DNA from 3 places in the Paeniglutamicibacter kerguelensis genome. Region 1 is predicted to be linked to each of the others. Evidence: riboswitches for the same ligand, from Rfam matches in the RefSeq annotation. Region 1 holds a riboswitch; each other region holds the start of a gene.
The links. Region 1 has a riboswitch for S-adenosylmethionine ahead of JOF47_RS20900 (OsmC family protein). Riboswitches for the same ligand answer to the same signal wherever they lie in the genome.
Positions count from the first base shown of each region.

Region 1 (4,338 bases):
CAGGCGGACTGCTCGGTGCGCAGGATACTGAAGGTGATCATCAGCGCAGTCAACCCCACCAGCGACCACTGGGTGTATCGGACCAATTGCGCCTCGGTCGCCTTGGGGTTGATGGCGCTACCGACATCGCGGCCCAGGGACGTGGAGCCAGAGAACTGGCACGGACCGGCCCAGCCCATGGCGCATGCCCAGACGCCCAGGAAGAAGACTCCGACCAGCGGGGCCGGCAGGACCTGCTCGATGTAGTGCGGGATCGCGACCAGGGCCAGCTTCTGCGAGGGGACCACGATCGCCGCCGAAGTGCCGATGAGGGCGCCAATGATGATGAACGGAATGCCGAATGCGGCCGCCGTGTAGAGGCCCTTCTGCCCGTCCGCTGGGGTACGGCAGGACATGGTCATCTGGAATGCCGCCTGTGCCAGCGGGACGTTGACGATGAAGGTGCCGAACCAGGCGACGATGAGCGAGATCCCGGCATTTCCCGGGTCAAACATCTGAGGGTTCGATTCGGCGAAGTCCTGCAGTCCGGAGAGCCCCGGCTTCGCCAGGATCGCGTAGGCGCCCACCGCCAGCATGCCGACGAAAACGATGCAGTTCATGGTCTGGTTGAAGGCAACGGATCGCATGCCTCCGCTCCAGAGGAAGGTCAGGAGCAGCAGGGCGGTGACGATGACGGCCAGGTGCAGGCTCAGCCCGGTGAAGGCGGTCAGTGCCGAGGCAAATGCGATCGTCGTGGCCACCGACCACATGGGGAACGTGAATGCTGTGATGACGCCAGCGATGCCCTTGGCAAGGCGCCCGAACCGGTCGCCGATGATTCCGGTGACCGTCACGACCAGCTTCTCGCGCAGCGGCTTGACCAGCAGCAGGGCGATGAGCAGGATCTGTACGGTTTCCGCCACGCCGTACCAGAGTGCAGAAATGCCGGTGCGGTAGCTCAGCTCCATGATGGCGATGTAGGAGGAACCGGAGAAGAGCCCGGTGATGCAGAAGGCAACCGTCCACGGGCTGAAGGTGCGACCGCCGACAAAGAAGCCGCTGGTTTTGCCCACGGCGCTGCGCCGTTGGGACAGCCGTCCCCCAACGATCAGCAGGACCGTATAGGACAAGGCGAGTCCGACGGTCCAGTATCCTGCGGCGCTCATGCGGAGGCTCCTTCAAGTGGCTTGGCGGTGGACGTGCGCGGGGTGTACCCCAAGGCAATGTTGCCGGCGTTGTCGGCGGCGTCAGGGGAAACCTGGCTTGAGAAGACCCAGTTGATGTCGAGGTCGACTCCGGCCGCCTGCACCAGGTTGATGGCCGGGCAGCGGCGGTGGACCTGGGCCGACCACTCTTGTTGAGTGTTCGCATCGTCCAGCGCCGTTTCGACGTGGATCTCCAGTCGGTAGGAGTGGAAGAACGGGGAAACGTCGGCGGTGCCGGCGAATCCGCGGGTGTCTTGGGTGGCGATCGAGTAGGTTTCCAGGGCGGTGAATTCAATGCCCAGTTCCTTGGCGACCTGCTCGACGACCACGCTCACGCAGCCGTTGACCGCGCCGGCAACGAATTCCATGGGGGTCGGCGCGGTGTCGGTGCCGCCGACGCGAACGGGCTCGTCGATGTCGAACGAGAACTCGCGGATGTCGATGGCGGTGCGCATCTGTCCTTGCCAGGATCCCTTGGCGCGGATTCGTTTGTCATGCGTCCCGTTGTTTTCGGGCGCGGTTGGGACAGCAGGGATTGAAGTCATGATCTCTCCATCGGTCCTGGCGGTAGCACCGGCCTCAAGGAGGTGGTTGCTGCGGCGTCATGGAGCCAGATCTCTCAGCCGCTCGGGATGGTTACTGATTCAATGAAAGACGATCGGACGACACATGGCCAAACCGGACGTAACGTGACGGAACGTTCGAAGTAACCTGACAAGTGAGAGGCTGCATCGAATAATCTGCATCAATTGTCCGGTTCTCGCGCAATGCAGAAGGGCGCCCGCGCGAAAGCGTGGGCGCCCTTCTGCATTTGAGCAACTGCGGAGTTATCTACTTGTTTGAGGCCTTGGGTGCTCCCATGCCCGGGTCGATCTGGTGCGGCCCGCTCGCCGACGGCCGGACGTCGAAGTTGAACATTGCCGTGGGCAGGTAGACCGTCGAGCAGGAGTTCGGGATGTCAACGACGCCCGAGAGCCGGCCCTCGATCGGGGCCGCGCCCAGAAGCAGGTAGGCCTGCTCGCGGGAGTACCCGAACTTCGTCAGGTAGTCGATCGCGTGGAGGCACGCGCGCTGGTAGGACAGGTGCGAATCCAGGTAGCGCTGCTCCCCGTCGAGGGTGACCGAGGTACCGGAGAACGCGATCCATTCGCTGAACTGCGGATCGACGCGGCCCGGCATGAAGATGGCATTCTCCGATACGCCGTACGTGTCCATGCCGCCGCGGATGATGTCCACCCGCAGGTCGATGAAGCCGCCCATTTCGATCGCGCCACAGAACGTGATTTCGCCGTCGCCCTGGGAGAAGTGCAGATCGCCCAGGGACAGGTTCGCGCCGTCAACGAACACCGGATAGAAGATCCGCGAACCCTTGGAAAGATTCTTGATGTCCTGGTTTCCGCCGTTTTCACGCGGCGGTGCGGTGCGGGCCGCTTCGGAGCCAACCCGGCCCCATTCGCTGGCCGGAACTCCGCCGAGCACGGCGTGCTCGGCCTCCGGCGGAAGTGCCAGCGGCGGGACTCGGTGGGGATCGGTGGCGATGAGATCGCCCTCCCGCTTGTTCCACTTGGCCAAAAGCGCCGCCGACGGGGCGGTGCCCATCAGGCCCGGGTGGATGAGGCCTTCGAAGGATACTTCCGGAACGTGCCGAGAGGTCGCGACCTGTCCCGTGAAGTCCCAAATTGCCTTGTAGGCGTCGGGGAACTGGTCCGTCAGGAAGCCGCCGCCGTTGTTCTTGGAGAAGATGCCGGTGTAGCCCCACCCTTGGCCGGCCAGCGGTCCGCTGTCCTCCTGTGGAATGGGTCCCACGTCAAGGATGTCGACAATCAAGAGGTCGCCCGGCTTGGCCCCCTCCACGGCGAACGGGCCGGACAGCTTGTGCACGGTCAACAGCGGTGCATCGAGAATGTCCTGGGCGGAGTCATCGTTTTTGATGGCCCCGTCAAACCACTCGCGGCAATCGACGCGGAACACGTCGCCGGCCTTGACGGTGGCCACCGGGGGAATTTCCGGGTGCCAACGGTTGTGGCCGAGTTTTTCCTGATCCTCGAACTTCTTGGTCGAATCGAGCGGAAATATCACTTCTGGCATGGTGCTTCTCCTTAAACGATGTCGTACTTGGGCGGGGGATCCGGCATCCGGTCAGGGGCGCGGAAGCTTTTGGTGCAGGGGATTGTGGGTGTAACGGGTTGCCTGTTTTGTCGCCCCTGTGCGGCCCGTGACCACTTCCGGTTCGTGCGCGCTGCGTTTCGTCGAATCAATGAGTTTGAATTCGGCGGTGTTGGCGATTGAAAGGCGGGGCGAACTCATCTGGCGCCGTGCCTGTTGCCGGCACTCGGGACACGTCGTGGAATCCGGCACCGTTGTCATGGGGAATGCGGATTCAAATACTGTTCCTTCGGGGCAACGGAAGTCGTACAGCGGCATGAAAAGTCCTCTCGATGGGTACCGGAACTAGTGGCCTGCGGAGGTTGCAGGCGCGACCGAACTGTTGGTGCCGTCAGGCATCTTGCGGCGGGATAGTGCGTAGGAGGCCAGGATTGCCAGAACGCCGATCACGGCAAGGCCCACGGCTTCGCCCGGCCCGGTGGTGTAATTCCCGGTCAGCAATAGCAAGGCCGGAATGGTGCCGGTGATATGCGCGACGATAATCGTGAACCAGCCGGTAAAGTCGTTCAGCGAATCCTTTCCCAGGGCCAGAAGCAAGAAGAAAAGGGTCCACAAGATGGCCCAAATAAACCAGATCACTCCGAACAAAGGATCCTCGACCTGGATGAATTGCAAGACTCCAAAGACAACGGCAACGAAGGCGACAAACAGAGAAAACCAGCCCAGCCCCTCGCCGGGAAGGCCAAAGACCTGGTTGAGCCCGACGTATAGATAGGTGAAGCCGAAGAGATACAGGCCCGAGGCTCCGAGGATGACGGCCGGGTCGCCGTTGGCCTGCGACAGGATGATTGTGGGGAAAACGACCTGCATGGCCCCCACGAAGAAGTTCATGACTGCGGCCGATTTGCCGGGGATCTTTCCCAGCAGCATGAGTCCGTTAATGAAGAGAACTGCACCAACGTAGAGCAAGCCAACACTACCCATCGGGTGTCCTTTCGGCGTGGATGAAAAGTGGAGGATCAGGAGGGGAGCAGGGTGAAATACAGCT
Region 1 is NZ_JAGIOF010000004.1:341,153-345,490, reverse strand. It holds gene JOF47_RS20905 (sodium:solute symporter family protein) at 1-1,145, opposite strand, end outside; gene JOF47_RS20900 (OsmC family protein) at 1,142-1,729, opposite strand; SAM riboswitch class I at 1,734-1,823, opposite strand; gene fmdA (formamidase) at 2,016-3,272, opposite strand; gene JOF47_RS20890 (FmdB family zinc ribbon protein) at 3,324-3,608, opposite strand; gene JOF47_RS20885 (AmiS/UreI family transporter) at 3,636-4,274, opposite strand.

Region 2 (4,338 bases), on a different contig from region 1:
CCACGAGATCCTGAGGCGGCGTGCGGCCGTAGGCTGAATCGCCGGATTCAGAATTGGTTTCGATGTTGGCTAGCGACACGGGTCTTCCCTTCAAGCACCGCGGGTTCCCAGTTTCCGCGTCATTTCCTACTTCAGTGTCGCAGGGTCGGCCGACCTTTTGGTACGTCCAATCTCACGTGTGCGAAGAGACACGCAAGCCTGTGGAAATAGGTGGGGAACACTGTCACCTTAGACCCCATTTGCCTCAAACCCAACACCGTTATCCACAGGGGCTGTGCATAACCTGTGTACCTCGCGGCGTGTTGTGTGCACAGCTTGGGGAGAACATTGTGGATTACCGACAATTATTCTCTAAAAATGGCAGTTGACTAGGCTTTATATATTTACATGCCTGTGGACAGAAAGTAGTTATCCACAGTTTCTCAGGATGAAAAACCTGGTTATACACACAAAAACCCCGAGATTCCGCGGTTAACACCTGATGAATTCCACGGTTACCCACAAACTATCCACAGCTATCCACAGAGCTCGAAGGTTTCTGGGGATTAACGAGGTTGATGAGCGTCGACGGCGCTGCAATACTGACTCGCATGGCTGCCAATAAAACTGTCCCCACCCGGGTTGACCCGCATGAATTCATCGCCTCCGTCGCCCATCCGACTCGGCGCGCCGATGCGCAGGTCTTGCTGGAAATGATGGAGGGGGTCTCCGGGCAGCCGGCAACCATGTGGGGACCAAGCATCATCGGGTTTGGGACTTACCACTACAAATACGATTCGGGCAGGGAAGGCGATGCGCCGGCCATTGGATTCTCACCACGCTCGGCAAATCTTTCCCTCTACGTGCTGACCGGCACCGAGGAATCGCGCGAGCTCTTGGCCAAGCTTGGGAAGCACAAACGAGGCGCTGCCTGCCTCTACGTCAACAAGCTCTCCGATATCGACTTTGAGGTCCTCACCGAGCTGGCCCGTCACGGCTTCCAGCACACGATGAACGTATTACACGACCCCTCCTAGCGACCGGGACTACGGCCGCAAAAGTGAAGGGCCGCAGGGCCGCAAGACCACGTACGTGGCGGATCGCGGACCTGCAGCCCTCGTGCTTCTGGACCGCGTCTAGGAGACGAGCTGTTCAGCCTCCAGGCGACGGAAGGCCGACCCGTGGAAGACCAGCGGGGAATTCGTTTCATCGCTCGTCCGGTGGCCGTGCACGCGCAACAGCACCACGTGGTGGTCGCCCGCGGGAATCTCCTGCTCCACCGAGCAGTCGAGCCACAGGCTTGCATCATGGAGCAACAGGGCGCCTTCGTCGGTGGAATCCAGGCGAAGCCCCGCAAAGCGGTCCCCGGTCTTGGAAGCAATCTGGCGGCAAACGCCCTCGTTCTTCTCGCTGAGCACGGAGACACCAATACGGGCATTGGAGCGAACGACGGGCCAGGTGCGCGACGTGTTCTGGACCGCGAACATCACCAAGGGCGGATCCATCGAAACACCCACGGTGAAAGATGAAGCGACGATGCCCTGGGGCTCCCCGTCGACGATGGCGCACAATGCTGCAATGCCGGACGGATGCTGGGCGAAAACGTTGCGCAAGGCATCTGGGGTGAGGTCTGTTGCAAGAGTCATGGCTCGGTCCTTCGGCTTCGTGCCCACCTTGTACCGGGTACGCGCCAAAAGCGCAGCTGCCCATCAAAGGTGTGCGGTACTTGCCCCCGGGGTCCCGGTAGGCCGAATCGTCACCTGGAGCACCCCACTACCGTGAGAGGGTTGCCGGTCAACAAGCCAGGGCTTTTACGTTGACGCTCTTGATTCATGACTAACGTTAAGAGAAACGTTTAGCGTCCGTCAAAGATTGTTTCGACACATTGGGACATGTGGCGTAAGAATCGAAGATTCTGCGACCAAATCTCGCTATCTACCGGCAGTAGTCGATATAGCCTGATTTGGAAGGTTGGACAAGACCGCGCATCGGGCGTTTCCCCGGGGCAAAGCAATGAGGACCCCACCCGAAGGTGGAGTCCTCATCGTTTATCGACCCGGGGGACGATGGGTGCGCAGAGAATTACTTCTTTGCGGCAACAACTACCAGCGAGATGGTCGCGGATACATCGGTGTGCAGACGCACGGTAGCCGAGTAGTTGCCCGTCGACTTGATGTGATCGTTGATCTCGATGTTGCGCTTGTCGATCGCGCCAACGCCGGCGGCTGCAACAGCCTTGGCGATGTCGTCGGTCTTGACGGTGCCGAAGAGGCGACCGGTAGCGCCGGCCTTGACGGTCAGCTTGACCGGCTTGGCGGAGATAGCGGCGGCAAGTGCCTGTGCTTCTTCCAAGGACGCAACGGCGCGAGCAGCACGGGCGGCCTTGATCGACTCAACCTGCTTCTCACCGCCCGGGGTCCAGGTGATGGCGAACGAGCGCGGGAGAAGGTAGTTACGTGCGTAACCGTTCTTCACCTCAACGATGTTGCCTGCGGCACCGAGGCCGGTAACTTCGTGGGTCAGAATGAGCTTTGCCATGTTTGTATACCTTCCTTAGCCGCGGCCAGCGCCGGAGTAAGGCAGCAAGGCTACTTCACGCGCGTTCTTGATGGCCTGTGCGATCTTGCGCTGTTCCTGAACGGAAACGCCGGTAACGCGACGGGCACGGATCTTTCCGCGATCCGAAATGAACTTGCGCAGCAATGCTACGTCCTTGTAGTCGATGACAGTGATGTCAGCGGCCTTCAAGGGGTTGGACTTTGGTTTGGGCTTACGGAGTTCAGCCTTAGCCATCGTGGAGCTCCTTTATCAGGTGGAGCCCGCAGAATTTTCTGCGGGATGGTGAATAATTTTGTTTAGAAGGGCGGTTCGTCAGAACCCGGGTTGCCCCATCCGCCGTTGTTTCCTCCGGCAGGAGCGCCCCATGGATCGGCTGCAGGTGCATTCCAGCCGCCACCGCTGTTTCCGCCGGCGTTGCCGCCACCGAAACCACCCTGGCCGCCGGCATTGCCGCCGCCGAATCCGCCGGCGTTGCCGCCGGCATTCTGTCCACCAAAGCCACCATTGCCACCATTGCCGGAGCGCTGGGTGCGGGTGACCTTTGCGGAAGCGTAACGCAGCGACGGGCCGATTTCATCGACCTCGAGCTCGGTGACGTTGCGCTTTTCGCCTTCCTTGGTTTCGTAAGAACGCGACTTGAGGCGGCCCTGAGCAATGACACGAGTGCCCTTGGTCAACGTCTCAGCGACGTTTTCGGCAGCCTCACGCCACACCGATGCGCGGAGGAACAGCGTGTCGCCGTCCTTCCACTCATTGGACTGGCGATCGAAGGTTCGCGGGGTCGAAGCGATCGTGAAGTTCGCGACTGCCGACCCTGACGGGGTGAAACGTAGTTCTGGGTCACCGGTCAAATTGCCGATTACCGTAATGACGGTCTCGCCTGCCATTGGAGCCTCCTAAAGGTGTTGTTCTACGAAGATCGAAAAGCAGAATTACTCTGCAACGACCTTTGCCTCTTCCGGACGGGTGATCTTGGTGCGCATGATGGTCTCATTGAGGCTCAACTGGCGATCAAGTTCCGCGGAAGTAGCGGGGGTGGCGGTGAAGTTAACTACCGCGTAGATGGCTTCCGACTTCTTCTGAATGTCGTAGGCAAGGCGGCGACGGCCCCAGATGTCAACGTTCTCGATGGTTCCACCATCGTTACGGACAACGTCCAGGAACTTACCGAGGGTCGGTTCAACGGTTCGCTCGTCGACCTCGGGGTCGATCAGCACCATCAATTCATAAGCACGCATGTGAACCCACCTCCTTTGGGCTAAACGGTCACGGCATTTCCGCAACAGGAGGTTCTTTGCATTTGCTGTCGTCGATGCCCGATTGCCAGGCACGACAGAAACAGCCTCATCCAGTCTAACGGAAAAACCATGCCGGCCAAGACTTCGCCGGGTTGCATGCGTCACCCGCGCGTTGTCCAGCACACGGGTCACCGCACGTCGTCGTTCAGCCCGTCGGCATGCAGCATCGCCTCGATCCGGATGCCGAAAACCGGGGCAAGGGTGCGCATGTAGGTGTCGGAGACGTGGTGCCCGTCCCGGTACACCAACACGTTCCCGATCACGGCCGGGCAGAATCCGCGGACACAGAACTGGTCGGAGAAATCCAGTACGCCGACCCGCGGCTCGCGTTCGGCCGCGGCGAGGGTGGAGTCGTTGGCTTCGAAGGCCTTGGACGCCGGGGCACCGCAGGATTCCAGTTCCTCCGGGTGCAACGCCACGCAGTCCCGTGCATAGGACTTCGTCCCGGGGCGCGGGGTGTCGATAATCGGGTAGACCTTGATGCCAGCATCCTCAAGCTGGC
Region 2 is NZ_JAGIOF010000001.1:3,971,812-3,976,149, forward strand. It holds gene dnaB (replicative DNA helicase) at 1-79, opposite strand, end outside; gene JOF47_RS18070 (DUF1801 domain-containing protein) at 591-1,016, shown strand; gene JOF47_RS18075 (flavin reductase family protein) at 1,116-1,625, opposite strand; SAM riboswitch class IV at 1,697-1,810, opposite strand; gene rplI (50S ribosomal protein L9) at 2,062-2,517, opposite strand; gene rpsR (30S ribosomal protein S18) at 2,533-2,772, opposite strand; gene JOF47_RS18090 (single-stranded DNA-binding protein) at 2,835-3,425, opposite strand; gene rpsF (30S ribosomal protein S6) at 3,471-3,776, opposite strand; gene JOF47_RS18100 (acyltransferase family protein) at 3,965-4,338, opposite strand, start outside.
Region 2: another riboswitch for S-adenosylmethionine. It lies ahead of JOF47_RS18075 (flavin reductase family protein); the one in region 1 lies ahead of JOF47_RS20900 (OsmC family protein).

Region 3 (4,338 bases), on a different contig from region 1:
TCGCCTACGACATCCTCGTCGGCGGCCTGCTGGTGGCAATCATCGGCGGGCTGATGTGGAAGCGCGGCAACGGCATCGGCGCGGCAGCGTCGATGGCGGCCGGAACCGTCGTCACTCTGGGCACCATGATCGTCCTGGAAATCCAGGCGACCGAGCGCTTTGCCGGAATCTACGCCAACGAACCGATCTACTACGGCCTGATCGCCTCGGTCATCGTTTACGTTGCGGTTTCGCTCTCCACTCGGCCCACCGAGCCCGCCATCATCACAAACTGGAACTCCCGCGTCGCCGGCGAGGTCGACGTCGAGGGCATCGAAGCAGAGCCGATCACCAAGTAGCCCAACCGGGCACACGAAAGGGTCCCGTCGGACATGCATCCAAGGATGCTTGTCCGACGGGACCCTTTCGTGTGCAGAGGGCTTGCATCCCTAGCCAGCAGGGCATTCCCACTCCTAGGCTGTAGCCCATGGACGATCAGAAAAATCATTTGCTCACATACCTCAACGCTTCCCGCGAGGCGGTGCTGTGGAAGGCCGAGGGGCTGGACGACTACGACCTGACACGCCCCCTGGTGCCCAGCGGAACCAACATCCTGGGCCTCATCCAGCACCTGGCCAGCGTGGAACTCGGGTACTTTGTGGAATGCCTTGGACAAACCGTCGAGCAGCCGCGCTTCATTGCATTGAACCAGAGCGACGATCCCGAGTACGACATGTGGGTCCCCGCGGACATCCCCAGCGCCGACATCCTCGACTATTACCGCAGCGCCATCGCCTCGGCCAACCGGAACATCGAGGCGTTGCCGCTCGATGCCCCGGCAACGGTCGCATGGTGGGCGCCGGAGAAACGGGACACCACCATCGGACGGCTGCTCATCCACATGAACGTGGAGACCGCCCGCCACGCCGGGCACATCGACATCGTGCGCGAGCTCATTGACGGAAGCGCCGGGGACCGTCGCATTTCCCCCAACTTGCCCGATTATGACGCGAGGGCATGGTCTGATTTGCACCAAAAGATCCAGCTGGCGGCCGACTCGCGATAGTGTGGTGACCAGCTTCACGAGATGCGGCGCCAAGCTCCGACTGGCCGCGCACCAACCCCAGGTTCATGGGTGGTTCGGATGAAGAAGCGGCCGGCGCCACAAGGCGGCGGCAAGAGCTAGTGAAAGGCCGGCCGCTGCCGCCATGGAACAATCCGTCCCCGTTCTGCCCCTCTTTGACCTGCACCGCGCCGTCATCGAATTGAACCTGCACGGTTCCTGGCGCAGTTTCCAAGTCAACGACGCACCCTCCGTCGCCCGGGCCCTGGCCGACTCGGTTGAGGTCCCGCGTTGGGACCCGGCGTCGTCGAGTTTGCTGGTCCGCACCCCGGTCACGGGAAACACCGCAGGCCGGACGCGCATTTTTAGCCTCGTCGAATTCTCCGAAGCGCGTCCGACGGCTAAAGTGGTTCGCTGAAGGGGAGTAGTTCCGAGTTCACCATTCGTGGTGGCGGCGGTGCGTCGACATACTGGCCGCAAAGTTGCGGCCCGGCAAACCACCTTGCGGAAATCCGATGGATTTGCGCCAAGGCGAACGAGACCTTCGGCCCACCTACGGTGGCCCGAGGTTCAACGCACCCAAAAACATTGCTTGTTCCTCCCCATCGCATGGCCCCACCGCCATGGAAACCAACCGAGGACGAGACATGACGCCACAAGCGCCAACCCCCACTCCCGCCCAAATCAAACGCTGGCGCCACTACCTGGCCGATGAAATCGCCGAGGGCGCCGTCTACCGCGAACTGGCCAACAAGCGCACGGGCGAGGAACGCGCCATCCTGCTGGGCCTGGCCGACGCAGAAACCCGCCACGAGGAACACTGGCGCAACCTGCTGGGCGACCATGCGGCGAAGGCCGCCCGCCCCTCGCTGCGCCGCACGGTGTTGCGTTTCCTGGCCCGCCACTTCGGTTCCGTGTTTGTGCTGGCGCTGGCCCAGCGCGCCGAGGGCGACTCCCCCTACGCGGCCGACACCGATGCCACCCGCCAAATGGCCGCCGACGAGCTTGTCCACGAGGAGGTCGTGCGCGGCCTGGCAACCCGCGGGCGCAACAGGCTCTCGGGCAACTTCCGCGCCGCGGTGTTCGGGGCCAACGACGGCCTGGTCTCAAACCTCGCCCTGGTCATGGGCATCGGCGCCACCGGCGTGGCCAGCTCCTTTGTGCTCTTCTCCGGCATTGCCGGCCTGCTGGCGGGCGCCCTGTCCATGGCCGCCGGCGAGTTCGTCTCCGTGCGTTCCCAGCGCGAGCTGCTCTCCGCTTCCAAGCCCACGCAGATCACCCTTTCCGCAGCCCCGGACCTCGATCTCGACGCCAACGAGCTGGTGCTGGTCTACAAGGCCCGCGGCATGAGCGACGAGGACGCCGCGCACCGCGCTGCCGAACGCATGGGCCTGTATTCCTGCGATTGCAACCCCACGCTGTCCCTGTGGCCCGAACGCGACGAAGAAGCCCAGGAGATCGAACACGAGGAAATCGGTTCGGCCGTGGGAGCCGCGTCGTCGTCCTTCTGCTTCTTCGCCTCCGGCGCCGTCATCCCGATCCTGCCGTTCATCTTCGGCATGAGCGGCACCCCCGCCATCCTGCTCTCCGCCCTGCTGGTCGGCATCGCGCTGCTCGCCACCGGCGGGGTCGTCGGGTTGCTCTCCGGCGCCTCCCCGACCAAGCGCGGCCTGCGCCAGCTGGCCATCGGCCTGAGCGCGGCGGGCATCACCTACGCGCTCGGCCTGCTCTTCGGCGGCACGGTCGCCTGACCCCCGTCGCTCCGGGCGTCGGCCCAACCATGGAGTGGCCGGCGGCTCCCGTTCACACGAGGCTGCCGGCCACCTTCTTGTTTGGCCGTTCGATCGTTCGCTTGTTGCATCGTTCGGCTATCCCAGCGCGTTCCGGGCCAGGTCCGCCGCGCCGATCAAGCCGGCGTCCGGGCCCAGCTCCGCGCCGACCACCCGGGCAAAGGGCCTGTAGCCGCGGCCGCTGAGCGAGCTGCGGTAGGTCTGTTCGGCCGTTTCAAGCAGCAACGGAGAGGCCGCTCCCAGACCCCCGCCGATGACCATGAGGCCCGGGTCCAGCACCGCGGCCAGGTTGGCCAGGCCCAGTCCCAGCCACTGCCCCGCCTCAACCACAAGCTCGATGCATGCCTCGTCCCCGGCCACGGCCAGGGAATTCACCAGCTCACCGGTGACGGCATGCGGGTTGTTTCCCGCGGCCTCGCGCATTCCCTTGGCCACCGGCCCGTGCACGGCCAGCAAGCTGCGACCCTCGCGGGCCAGGGCGTTGCCGGAGGCATATTGTTCCCAGCAGCCCCGGTTGCCGCACGCGCAGCGGTGGCCGCCGGGCACCATGACCTGGTGCCCGAACTCTCCGGCCATGCCAAAGCGGCCGCGCCGAAGCTCCCCGTCCAGCACGATCGAGCCGCCGATCCCGGTGCCCAGGGTCAGGCACACCACGTTGTCCTCGCCGCGCGCCGCGCCAAAGCGGTACTCGGCCCAGCCCGCCGCATCTGCGTCGTTGCTCAACAGCACGTCCCGGCCCAACGCCCGTTCAAGGTCCCTGCGCAGGGGCTCGTCGCGCCAGGACAGGTGCGGGGAAAAGACCACGGTGCTGCCTTCGGGGTCCATCCACCCGGCGGCACCCACCCCCACCACGGCGCCCGCGCCGCCGGGGCCGAGCTCCCGGACCAGCTCGCACACCGTGGCCAGGACTGCCGCCGGGTCGAATCCCGGGGTGGGGCGCCGGCCCCTGACCAGGACCGTTCCGTTCCCGTCCACCAGCCCCGCGGCGATCTTCGTGCCGCCGATGTCTATGCCGATCGCGTAGGCGCTCATGCCAGTCCGCGCACCCCGGAAATGCCGCCGTCGTTCAGGCCCACTAGGATGCTGGCGGCCTCGGCGGGGTGGTCGACCAGGTGGATCAGACCGCCCATGTGCCGGCCGCGCGCCAGTTCCAGCAGCAGCGGGTAGGCGGGCAACGTCCGTGTCCAGTGATCGACCCCTACCAACACCATGGGGCTGATGCTGCCGGCGGCACCGTAGTAGTTCTCGCAGGCGTCCTGGAAGATTTCCTGCACCGTCCCGGCGGCGCCGGGAAGGAAAACGATGCCGCCCGAGCACTTCTCCAGCAGCACCGCCTCGCGGGTGGCATTGGCAAAGTACTTGGCAATGTGGGTGGCAAACATGTTCGGCGGTTCATGCCCGTAGAACCAGGTGGGGATCCCCAGGTTCGCCGTTCCCGACGGCCACCTGTTGCGCACCCTTTCTGCGGCGCGGGCCCACCCCGTGATGGAGATGCCGAAGCTCGGT
Region 3 is NZ_JAGIOF010000001.1:133,738-138,075, reverse strand. It holds gene JOF47_RS00605 (sodium:solute symporter family protein) at 1-338, shown strand, start outside; gene JOF47_RS00600 (DinB family protein) at 467-1,045, shown strand; SAM riboswitch class IV at 1,058-1,167, shown strand; gene JOF47_RS00595 (hypothetical protein) at 1,188-1,460, shown strand; gene JOF47_RS00590 (VIT1/CCC1 transporter family protein) at 1,690-2,793, shown strand; gene JOF47_RS00585 (ROK family protein) at 2,911-3,864, opposite strand; gene JOF47_RS00580 (LOG family protein) at 3,861-4,338, opposite strand, start outside.
Region 3: another riboswitch for S-adenosylmethionine. It lies ahead of JOF47_RS00595 (hypothetical protein); the one in region 1 lies ahead of JOF47_RS20900 (OsmC family protein).